2 regions of the Micromonospora sp. WMMD729 genome follow, and region 2 is predicted to be linked to the other one. Evidence: riboswitches for the same ligand, from Rfam matches in the RefSeq annotation. Region 2 holds a riboswitch; the other holds the start of a gene.

Region 1 (7,446 bases), 1.7 Mb from region 2:
CTTCCAGACCCGCAAGTCGTAACGTAGGTCAAGGCTGAAGGCTGTCGTACGCGGTTCAGCGGCATTACCGAGCGGCCTGGAGTGGTCCGTGATGGACCCTCGGCTGCTGGCCCGCCGATCCTCGCGAATCCGGTTGCCGGGTGACCGATGATGGCCGTGATGACGACGAGACGAGGCGAACGGGATCAGGCCAGCCTTCAACGGCGGCTGGAGGTATTGCAGTTGCCGGTTGTGCCACTGGAACGCCACGGATTTCTGACGCCGGCAGACCGCGCGGACATGGAACGTGAGCCCGAGGCCGTCGGTGTCGGGCCCGACGGCACGGCGTTCGCCGTCTGGTCACACCGGACCGCCTCTCGGCGCAAGCAGGTGACCGCGCATCTCGGTGGCAACGGAGTCCGGATTGTCAGCGCCATCGATGTGGATACAGACTTCCGGGTGTCGTTCGTGCAACCGCTGCCGGAGGGGCGGGTCCTGCTGGCGGCAGGTCGCACCGAGGGTGGCGCGATCAACGGTGAGGTATGGACGCGGGGCTTCCGTACATTTCTGACTGCTACACACTCAACCTGCAGGGCGAAACTGCCCACTTCTGCCCTTACACGGACTTCCATATCCAGTCGGTGTCGGGTGACAAGGTTATGGATTGGGGGGCGTCCCCCTATCAGTCCGCGCACAGCATGCTGGTCAATGGCGCGGACCGAGCTCTTCTAGGGGGTTGGGGCCCCGAGTACGACATGGCGACACTGCTGCGCATTGGCCGAGACGGCGTGCGCCGCATCGGCGGGCAGTGCCGCCTCGTGCTCCCCGACGGCGTCGAAGCACAGTTTCTCCGCTACACCTGCCGGGGCGGCGACCTGCATGCCTTCACCCGAGGCACTTGGTACCGCAGCACGCTGGACGAGCTTCAGGCTGTCGCGCTCGGCGCATAGCGGAAACGGAGCGCGACGATCCACTCATCGGCCCATCGGTGTTCCGGCAACAAGTAGTAGCGCGGGTCCTCGGGGGTCTACTCAGGGTGCCGATCGTGCGCCACGCGTACGGCCGCCCCGTGAGCCGCCTCTTACTCCCTCTGGTTCAGACCGAAGGTCCCCGGCGCCCCGCAGCACCTGTTGTCGGGACGCCGCCCATCATGGGAGCCCGACACCGACAAGGCTGCCCCTCTTCGCTGGAGGTGATGGCACGAGCTGCCGATCCGCCCGAGGTCAGCAAGGCCCGAGCGCGGACGACGTATGACCTGGAACGACGGAAGCCCTGGCGGACATTTGTCCTGACCAGGGCTTCCGTGCGTGGAGCGGGTGACGGGAATCGAACCCGCACTGTCAGCTTGGGAAGCTGATGTTCTGCCATTGAACTACACCCGCGGGCGGCACCACTGTACCCGAGTCGTCGCGGCCGTGCACCCAGCCACCCCCGCGCGCCGGCCGGTCGCGCCCAGCGCCGAAGAAGTTTCCCGACGGCAACATATGGCCGTTCTCAAATGCGTCGATGGGTTGTAACGTCTGCCACACGTTCTCAGCCACGGCGTGACACACCCCCTGTCGCGCCGCCAGAAAGAGGTGGGCCCATGGGACTCCGTCCCAACCTGCTGACCCGGCGTGCCGCCGGTGTCGCGTCGACGACCCTCGCGCTGCTGCTCAGCACCGCCGCGGTGGGGGTCGTCCCGGCCGCTTCGGCCTTCTCCGCGGCGCCCGGCGGCGCCTGTTCGGAGCCGGCCGGCAGCCAGGCCAACGCCCGGGCGAAGCCCGGCGCGGGGGCCAAGCACGAGCCGAACGAACTGACCGCCAAGCAGGTTCGCGAGCGGGACGCCGACCTGGCGGCAGCGCTGCGCGAGCGGGCCAACTACCGGGCCGGCGCCGGCGCCACGGCGCTGGCAGCCACCGTCACCATCCCGGTGGTGGTGCACGTGATCCAGGAGAACAGCACCCGGGCCGGCGGCAACATCCCCGACTCGATGATCACCTCGCAGATCAGCGTGCTGAACCAGGCCTACGCCGGGTCGACCGGCGGCGCGGCCACCGCGTTCGCCTTCCGGCTCGACAAGATCAACCGGGTGACGAACCCGTCCTGGTACCCGATCGTCGAGGGCTCGTCCGCCGAGCGGTCGATGAAGTCGTCGCTGCGGGTGGGCGGCAAGAACACGCTCAACATCTACCTCGGCGAGTTGAGTGACGACCTGCTGGGCTGGGCGACCTTCCCGCAGCGAAACCTGAGCAGCATGGACGGCGTGGTCGTGCTGAGCGAGTCGCTGCCGGGTGGCACGGCCACCAACTACAACCAGGGCGACACCGGCACCCACGAGGTGGGCCACTGGCTGAACCTGTACCACACCTTCCAGGGTGGTTGCGGCGGCTCCGGCGACCAGGTCAGCGACACCCCGGCCGAGGCGTCCCCGGCGTACCAGTGCCCGACCGGGCGGAACACCTGCTCGGCGACCGGCCTGGACCCGATCACCAACTTCATGGACTACACCTACGACTCGTGCATGTACCAGTTCACCGCGGGTCAGGCGAGCCGCATGCTGACCGCGTGGAACGCGTACCGCGCGGCGTAGCTCTCCTCGCGTACACCAGGTGCCGGCTCCGTCACGACGGAGCCGGCACCGGCGTTTTTCTCCCCAGGGCCGTGGTCAGGCGGCCGTGCACTGGACGTCGCGGCTGCGACGGGTCGGGCGAGTCTGCGGTACGGCCGGAGGCGCGGTCGCCGCGGGCGGGGTGTGCGGATCGAGCCAGACCTGGACGGCCGGACGCCCCACGGCGGTGCCCAGGCCGTGCTGGTCGCGACGGGTCAGCATCGCCACGTCGACGGTGAACTCGAACAGCCGCCAGTCGACCCGCGGCTCCGCCCGGGCACTCTGCGCCAGCCGGGCCACCCGGACCGGATCGGTGACCGGCCAGGCGTGGCCCGCCACGTACGCCTCGTCGTCGCTCTCCTCCGGCGGGAACGAGTGCAGCGCGTAACGGCCGTCCCGTTCGAGGTCGCGGCGCTTCGGCGAGTCGATGATGAAGCAGAACAGACCCTCGTCGGTGATGACCGGGGAGACCGGATGGACCCGGGGCCCACCGTCGGCGCGGACCGTGGCCAGATAGCCGAAGCCCGGCCCGTACTGCTGCAGGAGAACGCGGATGCCGTCGGCGAGGCGGGGCTCGTCGGCGGCGAAATCGGACCAGGAAGCCATGCGGGCATTCTATCGAACAAATGTACGAGGAGCGACCTCGACACGCTGGTCACCGCCCACCTCGCTATGGTGGTCCGATGCTGCTCTCCGACCGTGACCTGGTCTCCGAGATCAAGGCCGGCACGCTGGGCCTGGAGCCGTTCGAGCCCACCCTGGTACAACCCTCCAGCATCGACGTACGACTCGACCGGCTGTTCCGGGTCTTCAACAACCACCTCTACACCCACATCGACCCGGCCATGCAGCAGGACGACCTGACCTCGGTGGTGGAGGTGCCCGACGGCGAGCCGTTCGTGCTGCACCCGGGGGAGTTCGTGCTCGCCTCGACGCTGGAGGTGATCTCGCTCGGCGACCAGCTCGCCGGCCGACTGGAGGGCAAGAGCTCGCTGGGCCGCCTCGGCCTGCTCACCCACTCCACCGCCGGGTTCATCGACCCGGGCTTCTCCGGGCACGTCACGCTGGAGCTGTCCAACGTGGCGAACCTGCCGATCACCCTCTGGCCAGGCATGAAGATCGGCCAGCTCTGCATCTTCCGGCTCTCGTCGCCGGCCGAGCACCCGTACGGCTCGGTGGTGTACGGGTCGCGTTACCAGGGTCAGCGGGGGCCGACGCCGAGTCGCTCCTGGCAGAACTGGCGCGCCTGGCCGACGCGCTAGGGACGACGAGGGCCCGCCGCGAGCGGATCGCGACGGGCCCGAACCTGTCCCGCGTCGGTCAGCCGGGACGGCCGTAGCTGTGGATGGGCCCGTCGTCGACCTTCTTCATCTTGACGGGCACCCCGGCCTGGGAGGCGTGCACCACCCAGCCGTTGCCGACGTACATCCCGACGTGGTGGATGTCGCTGTAGTAGAAGACCAGGTCGCCAGGGCGCAGGTCGCTCTTGCTGACGTTCTTGGTGACCCGGCTCTGCGCGGCGGCGTTGTGCGGCAGCGACACACCGGCCTTCGCCCAGGCGGCCAGCATCAGCCCGGAGCAGTCGTACGAGTTCGGTCCCTCGGCGCCCCACACGTACGGCTTGCCGATCTGGGCGCAGGCGAACTTGACCGCGATACCGGCACCGCCACCCGGGTAGCTGGCCGGGCAGGGCGCCGGGCGCAGCGGACCGCCGCCGCCGTTGCCGTACACCTTGAGGCGGAGCTTCTGCAGCCGGTCGATCTCCTCGTTGATCTGCTTCTTCTTCGCCGCCAACTGGGCCTCGGTGCGGGTCAGCTGGGCCACCATCTCGTCCAGCGGCGCCTTCTGCCGGGCCAGCTCGTTGCGCAGGTCGGCGACCTGACGGACGTCCTCCTGCTGGTTGTGGGCGAACCGGTCGAGCATCTCGAGCTGCCCGACGACCTCGCTGGGCGACCGGCTGCCGAGCATCGTGTTCACGGTCGACAGGTTCTCGCCCATGTAGGCGCGCACGGCCAGCGCGCTGACCTTGTTCATGGCGGCGTCGACCTGACGCTCCAGCGGCGCGATCCGGGCGGCCAGGGCGTCGGCCTGCTTGCGCTTGAGGGCCAGGTCGGTACGGGTGGCGTTGTGCCGCTCGATGATCGGTTCGAGCTTGTTCCAGTCGTCGTCGATCTGCTTCTCGATCTCGGCGACGGACGGGTCGGCGTGGGCCGCCGTGGCGCTGCCGGTCAGGACGACGGCGACGCCGACCAGGGCGGCGAGGGCGGTGGTGAAGCGGGACCAGCGTGGACGCGGCACGGTCGACGTCGGGTCGGCCGGAGCCGACCGTCCGGACGACGGCCGCGGGGCATGGGAGGCCACCGGGTTCCGTACTCCTTCTTCCTGACCGCCTACCGGGTTAGCTGACGGGTTCGGGCGGGAAGTGGGCGCCCTACCGCAGGAACTGCGGATTCACCCCGGGGATCGTGGGTCCCCGGCTCGCTCGCGAGCGACTCGGCGGTGTCGGTCCGTTACCGCCCGGGGTGGGCAGACCTGCTACCGGGCCGACGAATGACCAGAGTAGAGACGGCCGTTACCGATCCGCAACCCGTGCGGCCGTGACACTCCGTACCGAATCGCGCGTTCCATCGCGGTGATGTGAAGGTTTCTTTCCGCTGATTTTGATACATGGAAAGGTATTGACGCGGACTCCCCCGTAGCGCGAAGGTGACCGCAACCGACACCAGTTCATATGTAGGGGGTTCGATGAAACGTCCGACCCTGCTCGCCGTCGCGCTGCTCACCGCCACGGCGACCGTACCGCTACCCGCCGGACCGGCCGCCGCGGCACCCGTGGCCGACCGCCAGCAGCAGTACGCCGCTGCCGCGACCGAGTACGGCGTGCCGCTCGACGTGCTGCTCGGCGTCTCCTACCTGGAATCCCGGTGGGACAGCAACGCCGGCACCCCGAGCACCAGCGGCGGCTACGGCCCGATGCACCTGACCGACGCCCGTCACGTGGCCGCCCTACCCCGGCGCGGCCACCACGACGCTCCGGGAGAGGACCCGCGCGGCGACGACTCCCGTCGCGCTCTGACGCCCGCGCCCGCCACCGACGACGCGCCGCCCACCGCCGCGCTACAGACGCTGGACGCCGCCGCCGCGTTGACCGGCGCCACCGTCGAGGCGCTGCGCACCGACCCGACCACGAACATCCGGGGTGGGGCGGCGCTGCTGGCCGCGTACCAACGGGAGGTCGGCGCCCCGGTCGGCGTCGGCACCGACCCGGCCACCTGGTACGGCGCGGTGGCCCGCTACGCCGGCGCGGACAGCGCCGATGCCGCGGCGGCCTTCGCCGACGAGGTCTTCACCACGATCGGCGCCGGCGAGACGCGGGTGACCGACGACGGCCAGCGGGTCACCCTGCCGGCCCGGACGGTCCGCCCCGAGCGGTCCTGGCTGGACCGGCTCGGGCTGCGGCGACTCGCCCGTCCGGACGGGCTGGAATGCCCCCGCACGGTGTCCTGTGAGTGGATCCCCGCCCCCTACGCGGCGTTCGGCGACGGCGACTACGGCAACCACGACCTCTCCGACCGACCCGGCCGGCAGAAGATCGAGTACATCGTCATCCACGACACCGAGGCGAGTTGGGCGACCACCCTGCAACTCGTGCAGGATCCGACCTACGTGAGCTGGCACTACTCGCTGCGCTCGGTGGACGGACAGATCGCCCAGCACGTCAGGACCAAGGACGTCGCCTGGCACGCCGGCAACTGGTACGTCAACGCCAAGTCGATCGGGCTTGAACACGAGGGCTTCGCCGCGCAGGGCACCTGGTACACGGAGGCGATGTACCGGACCTCGGCGAAGCTCGTCCGGCATCTCGCGCTGCGGCTGGGCATCCCGCTGGACCGCCAGCACATCATCGGCCACGACAACGTGCCCGGCACCACCGCGGCGACGGTGCGCGGGATGCACTGGGACCCGGGGCCCTACTGGGACTGGACGCACTACTTCGACCTGCTGCACGCGCCCCGACTCGACACCGGCACCCCGGCCACCGGGCTGGTCCGGATCGACCCCGACTACGCGACCAACCGGCCGGCGTTCACCGGGTGCGTCACCCCGGGAACACCGTGCGCGCCCCGCGGCTCCTCGTCGGTGGTGTTGCGTACCGCGCCGGCCCCGGACGCACCATTGGTCAACGACATCGCACTGCGTCCCGACGGCACTCCCGACACGATGGACGTGTCGGACCACGGCGCGCGGGCCTCCGCCGGCCAGACGTACGCGCTGGCCGGCCGGCAGGGCGACTGGACGGCCATCTGGTACCTCGGGCAGCGGGCCTGGTTCCACAACCCGGCGTCCGCCCCGACCGCGACCTGGACCGTCGGGATGGTGGTCACCCCGAAGCCCGGCCGGACCACGATCCCGGTGTACGGGCGGGCGTACCCGGAGCAGGCCGCCTACCCGGCCGGCGTGCCCTACCAGGCGATCTCACCGTTGCAGTACACCCTCGCCGCCGGCCAGCGGTACGCGGTCGGCGCGGTGCTGCCCGGCGAGTACTACCGGGCCAGCACCTTCGACGGCTCCTCGCCCGGCGACTGGACGGTGATCCGGGGCCAGAACCGGTACGCGCAGATCCAGTTCGGCCACCGCGTCATGTACGTCGACCTCGCCGACGTACAGCTCCTGCCGTCCCCGGTGGGCGCACCGCGCTGAGGGAACCGGTCGGCGCACCACGCTGAGGAACCGGTCGGCGCACCGCGCTGAGGAGACACGACGGCCCCCGGTCGAGGTGACCGGGGGCCGTCGTCGTGCCTGGTGGAGGTCAGCCGGGTCGGCGGAACCCGGCGACCGGCATGGTGTTGATGCTGGACACCTGCACCGGTTTGCCG
Region 2 (7,446 bases):
GACCTCGTCCACCCGAGTGGTTGCTGGAACACATGATGACTGCTGTGACGGATGGTGCGCCAGGGAATCGGAAAAAACGCCTCCCGGAATAGCCGGACGGGTGGTCTCCGTTGCCTCACAGGACACCGCGACGACCAGCCTGATGTCGTGGTCCTGTACAGTTCCATCGGCGGCTTCTGCCGCGTTACACCTCTGCGGGCCGACGCAGTGTCACCCGCACACAGCCCCCGGACGTTCCAGTCCTCCCGTACGTCTTGCAAGGAGTACCTCCGTGGCGAGCAACACCTCTAAGACCGCGCGCGCGTCAGTCCGGGCCGGCCAGGCTGGCCAGGGTGGCGCCCTCAGCGTGCTGGGCGAGTTCAAGTACCTCATCCCGCTCAACGGCGGCAAGCACGCCTACGTGCGTAACCTGACCAACGGCAAGACCGCGCACCTGCGTACCGACTCCGACGCCTTCGTCGAGGAGATCCGGACGCTGGCCGCCGCCGGCCACGCCGCCAAGATCCGGGCGGAGATCAACAACCTGGCCACCGTTCACCCGAACGACGGCTGGGAGGCCACCGAGAAGCGTCTGGTCGCGGCCGGCGTCTTCGAGGGCTGAGCCCCTCCCCCACCGCATCACCGACCGCCCGCCGGGATATCCCGGCGGGCGGTCGTTCGTTTCTCAGCACGGCTCGAGCAGGGCGACCTCGCCGGTGCGCAGGTCGTAGAGACCGCCGACCACCGCGACCCGGCCGGCCGCCACGGGCTCGGCCAGCAGGTCGTCCGCGCGCAGCGTCTGGACCGTACGCCGGACATGCCGGCGGATCGCCAGAGGATGCGCCTCCGGATCGTCGAGCCCCACCTCGATGACCGCCGGGGCGATCTCGTCGACCAGGTGGGCCAGCGAGCCGCCCGGCCGCTCCCCCGCCCGCAGCGCGTCCACGGTCGCGCCGACCGCCCCGCAGCGTTCGTGGCCGAGCACCATGACCAGCGGCACGCCGAGCTGACCCACCACGTACTCGATGGAGCCGCACACCGCGCGGTCGAGCACGTGCCCGCCGGTGCGGATCACGCAGATCGCCCCGAAGGTCTGGTCGAAGATCGCCTCCAGCGGCACCCGCGAGTCGATGCAGCCGAGGACCACCGCGTACGGCTGCTGGTCGCCGGAGGCGGCCGCCGCGGCAGCGGTGACGTCGTGCCCGTGGATCGGCTGGCCGCTGACGAACCGCCGGTTGCCACCGAGCAGAGCGGCCAACGCGTTCCGGGGCGTGCCGCCGGCCTGCCGTCCCCACCCCCCGGGCCCACCCATCGGCGGATGCGGACTCCCCTGCGCCGGCTCCATGCCGTCCAGCCTGGCCCGCCGCGCACCGGCGCGGGCCGGGTCGGGAATGTTCCGCCGGGACGATTGGCGTGCTGTCAGGGCGGGTAGCCGGTGTTACCGCCCGGTATCGGAGGTGCGGGTGGTGCCTGGGCGACCCTGGGAGGTGGCGATGCCGGAGCGGTTCGAGGTCGGTATGCCCGACAGAGTACGGCTGCACGTCGAGACCACCGGTCCCGCGGACGCCCCGGTGACCGCGGTCCTGCTGCACGGCTGGACGCTGGACGGACGGAGCTGGCACCGGCAGCTCGACGCACTCACGTCGTCGTTCGGCGACGCGCTGCGGGTGGTCACCTACGACGCACGGGGCCACGGCCGGTCGAGCTGCATGGCGCTGCCCACGGCCACCCTGGCCCAGCTCGGCGACGACCTGGCCGCCGTCCTCGACACGGTCGCGCCGACCGGCCGGGTGGTCCTGGTCGGGCACTCGATGGGCGGCATGACGATCATGGAGTACGCGCACCGCCACCGGCAGCACTTCGCCGCCCGTACGGCTGGCCTGGTCTTCGTCTCGACCACCGCCGAGGGGCACACGCACACCGTCTACGGGCTGTCGCCGCGGATCGCCCGGTTGATCCGGCTCGCCGAGACGACCGGCGCCGGCGTGCTGGCCCGCTGCGGATCCTGGCGGGCGCCCCGGGCGCTGCTCAACGCACTGCGACCGAGCATCCGGTGGATGCTCTTCGGCGACCGCTGCGACCCCGCCGACATCCGCCTGGTCACGTCGGCGGTGGCCCGCGCCTCGCTGCGCTCGATCGGCGGTTTCCGGGCCTCGATCGGCGCCCAGCACCGGCTGGACACCCTCGCCGCCCTCGCGCACCTGCCGGCCGCCGCCCTGGTCGGTGACCGGGACCGGCTGACCCCGCCGCCGTGCGCCGAGTCGATCGCCGCCGTCCTGCCGGCCACCGAGCTGACCGTCTGCCCCGGCGCCGGCCACATGCTGATGATGGAGCGCCCGGACGAGGTGAACGCGGCCCTGACCGGCGTCCTGGGTCGGGTGTACGCCACGCCGCCGCCCGGGCCCGACGTGAGCGCCGCGCCGCCGCCGTCCGGGCCGGACGTGAGCGCCGTCGCCGCGGGTCGCTGAGCACGTTCGCGCACCTCGGGCGCGGCGGGTCGGGTCGGGGGCCGTACCCTTCTGCGGTTGGCCCGCGCGGTTCGCGCCGCTTGCCGGCGACATCGAAGGAGCGTGCGTTGACCGACCAGACCGCCCTGGAGCAGGAGATCGCCGTCGAGCAACGGCACCTCGACCGGGTGTACGCCCGACTGGCCGAGCTGCGGCAGTCGGCGGTACGCGCCGAGCGGGACGGCTACCGGATGGCGCGGGTGGGCACGTTCGGCGCGCTCGTCGAACGCGACGCGATGGTCTTCCACGCGGCACAGCGGCGGCACACCCTCGACGCCGAGCACGAGGGGCTGGTCTTCGGCCGCCTGGACCTGCGCGACCGGCAGGTGCTGCACGTCGGACGGCTCGGCATCCGGGACGAGGACGCCACCACGCTTGTCGTCGACTGGCGGGCACCGGCCGCGTCGGCGTTCTACCAGGCCACCCCCGCCCAGCCGCTGGGGGTGGTGCGCCGCCGTACGATCCAGTCCCAGCGGGAGCGGGTCACCCGGATCGAGGACGACCTGCTCGATCCGGACGCCGCGCCGGAGGGGATGACGGTCGTCGGGGACGGCGCACTGCTGGCCACCCTCTCGCGGGCCACCGGCCGGGGCATGCGCGACATCGTGGCGACCATCCAGCGGGAGCAGGACGAGGCGATCCGCTCGCCCGGTTCCGGGGTGACGATCGTCGCGGGCGGCCCGGGCACCGGCAAGACCGCGGTCGCCCTGCACCGGGCGGCCTTCCTGCTCTACTCCGACCGCAGCCGGTACGCCGGCGGCGGCATCCTGGTGGTCGGCCCGTCGACCGTCTTCGTCGAGTACATCGCCTCGGTGTTGCCGTCGCTGGGCGAGGACACGGCGACTTTGCACTCGCTGGGCACCCTGTTCCCGGGGATGACGGCCACCCGCACCGATTCGCCCGAGGTGGCGGCGGTGAAGGGCTCGCTGCGGATGCGCCGGGTGCTGGAGCGGGCGGCCCGCGACGCGGCCCCGGGGGCACCGGGTGAGCTGCGGCTGCTCTACCGGGGCGGGCTGCTGCGGTTGGATCGCCGCGAGCTGGACGCGATCCGGGACCGCGCGCTGCACCGGGGCGCCCGGCGCAACGAGGTGCGTCGCGCCGGCTTCGACGGTGTCTTCGCCGCGCTGTGGGCGCAGGCCCGGCGGGTGAACATCAGCCGGCTGCCCGAGCAGCGGGCCTTCGAGGACGAGATCGCGGAACGGCCGGAGTTCCGCGAGTTCCTCAAGGCCTGGTGGCCACGCCTGCACCCCCGGCACGTGCTCGGCTGGCTGGCACGACCGGACCGGTTGCGCCGGTACGCCGGGGGGATCCTCTCCGGTGCGGAGATCCGACTGCTCGGCACGGCGTACCAGAGTCTGGAGAGCGAGGGCCCGACCATCGCGGACGTGGCGCTGCTCGACGAGCTGGACGCGCTGCTCGGCAAGCCGGTGAAACCGGCGCGGGCGCGGCGCGACCCGTTCCAGCTCGCGGGCGGCGTCCGTGAGCTGAGCACCGCGGCCGACCGGCAGCGGGCCGCCCGCGCGGCGGCCCGGGAGCGGCCGGAGGACTACCGGGAGTACGCGCACGTGGTGGTCGACGAGGCGCAGGACGTCTCGCCGATGCAGTGGCGGATGATCGGTCGGCGCGGGCGGTTGGCCTCGTGGACGGTGGTGGGCGACCCGGCGCAGACCGCGTGGACCGGCGACCCCGAGGAGCTGACCCGGTCCCGTGACCAGGCGCTGGGCCGGCGCAAACGACACGACTTCACGCTCACCACCAACTACCGCAACTCGGCCGAGATCTTCGCGGTGGCGGCGGCGGAGATCCGCCGGCTCTACCCGGATCTCTCCCTGCCGACGGCCGTCCGCTCCACCGGTGTCGACCCGGTCGAGCTGGTGGTGCCGCCCGCCGGGCTCCGGGCCACGGTGGTGGAGGCGGCCACCGGCCTGCTGGGCGAGGTCGACGGCACGGTCGGGGTGATCACGCCGGTCACCCGCCGCGACGAGGTCGCCGGTTGGCTCGACGCGCTCGGCGCGGCGCGCTTGCAGGTGGTGACCAGCCTGGAGGCCAAGGGCATGGAGTACGACGGGGTGGTGCTGGTCGCCCCGAGTGAGATCCGGGCCGATCCGGGCTCTGGCGTCCGCACGCTCTACGTGGCGCTCTCGCGCGCCACCCAGCGGCTCACCACCATCGACCCGACCGGCTGACCGTCGCGTTGGCGGTACCGGTCGGACGGGGCCGCCCGTACAGTTGCACACATAGCGATGTGAGCATACATTTGACCCGGTCCCGGGCGGCGTCGGAGGGTGGGTTTCGTGGGAGCAGGACATGACCACCACCACGCGTCGGTCGCCAACGCCGCCCACCAGCACCGGGGACGGCTCTGGGCCGCCTTCGGGCTGCTCGCCACCCTGATGGTGGTCGAGGCGGTGGCCGCCTTCCACACCGGCTCGCTGGCCCTGCTCTCCGACGCCGGACACATGTTCACCGACGTGCTCGGCATCGGGATGGCGCTCGCCGCGATCACCGCCACCCGACGGGCCACCGGCGATCCGCAGCGCACGTTCGGGCTCTACCGCCTCGAGGTGCTCGCCGCCCTGGCCAACGCCGTGCTGCTCTCCGGCGTGGCGGTCTACGTGGTGATCGAGGCGATCGGCCGGTTCGGCGACCCGCACGAGGTGCTCAGCGGGCCGATGCTCACGGTGGCTGTCCTCGGCCTGCTCGCGAACGTGATCGCGTTCGCGCTGCTGCGCGCCGGCGCCCGGGAGAGCATCAACCTCCAGGGCGCCTACCTGGAGGTGCTGGGCGACCTGCTCGGCTCGCTCGGCGTGATCGGCGCGGCGCTGCTCATCACGGTCACCGACTGGTGGTGGGCCGACCCGCTGGTCGCGGTCGCCATCGGCGTGTTCATCCTGCCGCGCACCTGGCGGCTGGGGCGTGCCGCCGTACGCATCCTCGTGCAGGCCGCCCCGGAACACCTCCAGGTCACCGCCGTGCACGACCGGCTGGCCGCGGTGCCCGGCGTGGTCGAGGTGCACGACCTGCACGTCTGGACGCTCACCTCGGGCATGGAGGTGGCCTCCGCGCACCTGACCATGGCGCCCGGCGCGGAGGTCGGCGCGGTGCTCACCGCGGCGCGCACCGCCCTGCGGGAGGACTTCCGCATCGAACACGCCACGTTGCAGACCGAGCCCGGGGCCGCCCCGGGGGCGTGCGGCTCCATCGAGTGGTGAACATCTGCGTCACCACGCCCGCACCGTCCGTCACAACGGCTGCACAGACCCCACCAGCACCGGTAGGCTCTGTCCCGGCCACCACCCGGCGGCGCCTCCCGGCGCCGGTGGCGGCCGCCGCCTAATCGCCCGACAGGGCGAACCGGGGAACCATGTTCCTGGGGTGCATCCGCGTCAGCGGTAGGGATCTTCCGTCCCGAACCCGTCAGCTAACCCGGTCGGCGGCTGACGGAAGGACATGCGTAGTGGCACCAGCACGACCTCTGGCCGCCCGACTGGCGGCACTGATCGTCATGATGGTCACCCTCGGCGTCGCGCTCCCGGTCGGCGCCGCCAGCGCCGCTCCCCCCGGCGGCCTGCGGGCCGCGATGGCACCGGACGGTGACGAGGAGGGCGGCACCCCCGCGCTGCGGGCCCAACTCGAGGCCGCCAGCAAGGGCTACCTGGACGCGAAGCGCGCCCTGGACACCTCCGTCCAGCGGCAGCAGCAACTCGCGGTCAAACTCAAGGACACCGAGGCCGAGATGACCGTCCGCAACGGCAAGGTCGGCGAGATCGCCGGCGTGGCGTACCGCACCGGTCGACTCAGCACCGTCTCGGCCCTGCTCAACAGCAACACCCCCGAGGGCTTCATGGACCGGGCGGCCGCCCTCGACGTGGTGGCCGCCAACGAGGACCGGGTGCTGCGCGACCTGCACGCCACCCGGGACGAGGCGAACCGCACCCGCGTCGCCCTGGACGGCGAGATCCGGGAGCAGCGTAAGCAGGTCGAGGTGATGGCCAAGCGCAAGGAGCAGGCCGAGCGGGCCCTGACCGTCGCCAACGACAAGGCACGCACCACCGCCGCCGACACCGGCTCCAACCGGGGCACCTCCACCGCCAACGCCCAGCCCGCCCCCCGCAACTCCGACGGCTCCTGGCCGTCCGAGTCGTGCAGCGTCAACGACCCCACCCCGGCCAGCGGCTGCATCACCCCCCGCACGCTGCACGCGCTCAACCAGGCCAAGGCCGCCGGCTTCACCCGGTACGTCTCCTGTCACCGCAACGGCGGCTCGGGCGAGCACCCCAAGGGCCGGGCCTGCGACTTCGCCGCGCAGAAGGGCGGCTTCGGCGGGGTCGCCAGCGGCGGGGACAAGACGTACGGCAACAACCTGGCCGCGTACTTCATCCGCAACGCCGACCGGCTCGCGGTGCTCTACGTGATCTGGTTCAAGCAGATCTGGCTACCCAGCAGCGGCTGGAAGGCGTACAGCGGGGGGAACGGCGACCCCTCCAGCGACCACACCAACCACGTACACCTGTCGGTGTACTGACCGCCGAGGCCGTCCGGGGTACGTCAGCGGGCGTACCCCGGACGTCGTCGGCGGTCGGACGACGCCGCCGGGTCGGGTCGGCAGCATTCGGGGTATGCCGCGAATCGCGCCCACCACCCGCAAGGCCCTGCTCACCCTGCACCTGGTCACCTCCCTCGGCTGGCTCGGAGCCGACCTGGTGCTGCTCACCCTCGGCATCGCGGCCCAGCGCGGCGCCGATCCGGCCGTGGTCTACCCGGTCGCCGGACTCGTCGGCACCGTACTCTTCGCGCCGCTGAGCGTGCTCGTGTGGCTCGTCGGTGTCGCCAGCGCGCTGCTCACCCCCTGGGGACTGCTGCGCTACCGGTGGGTGGTGATCAAGCTCGTGATCACGACGGTGATGGTCGGGCTGGTGCTGTTCCTGCTCACTCCGAACCTGCGGCACGCGGCCGCGCT

Evidence for each region. Region 2 has a riboswitch for cyclic di-AMP ahead of ACN263_RS22340 (coiled-coil domain-containing protein). Riboswitches for the same ligand answer to the same signal wherever they lie in the genome.
Region 1: another riboswitch for cyclic di-AMP. It lies ahead of ACN263_RS30395 (NlpC/P60 family protein); the one in region 2 lies ahead of ACN263_RS22340 (coiled-coil domain-containing protein).

The regions. Positions count from the first base shown of each region.
Region 1 covers NZ_CP186059.1:6,581,901-6,589,346, reverse strand. Annotated here, with positions in the region: gene ACN263_RS30425 (phosphotransferase family protein) at 1-22, shown strand, start outside; gene ACN263_RS30420 (hypothetical protein) at 522-929, shown strand; tRNA gene ACN263_RS30415 (tRNA-Gly) at 1,288-1,361, opposite strand; gene ACN263_RS30410 (zinc metalloprotease) at 1,565-2,551, shown strand; gene ACN263_RS30405 (pyridoxamine 5'-phosphate oxidase family protein) at 2,627-3,175, opposite strand; gene dcd (dCTP deaminase) at 3,253-3,831, shown strand; gene ACN263_RS30395 (NlpC/P60 family protein) at 3,890-4,930, opposite strand; cyclic di-AMP (ydaO/yuaA leader) riboswitch at 4,943-5,078, opposite strand; gene ACN263_RS30390 (N-acetylmuramoyl-L-alanine amidase) at 5,315-7,270, shown strand; gene ACN263_RS30385 (NlpC/P60 family protein) at 7,380-7,446, opposite strand, start outside.
Region 2 covers NZ_CP186059.1:4,892,059-4,899,504, forward strand. Annotated here, with positions in the region: gene ACN263_RS22315 (hypothetical protein) at 272-601, shown strand; gene ACN263_RS22320 (carbonic anhydrase) at 665-1,291, opposite strand; gene ACN263_RS22325 (alpha/beta fold hydrolase) at 1,473-2,447, shown strand; gene ACN263_RS22330 (HelD family protein) at 2,555-4,672, shown strand; gene ACN263_RS22335 (cation diffusion facilitator family transporter) at 4,781-5,698, shown strand; cyclic di-AMP (ydaO/yuaA leader) riboswitch at 5,807-5,938, shown strand; gene ACN263_RS22340 (coiled-coil domain-containing protein) at 5,944-7,011, shown strand; gene ACN263_RS22345 (hypothetical protein) at 7,106-7,446, shown strand, end outside.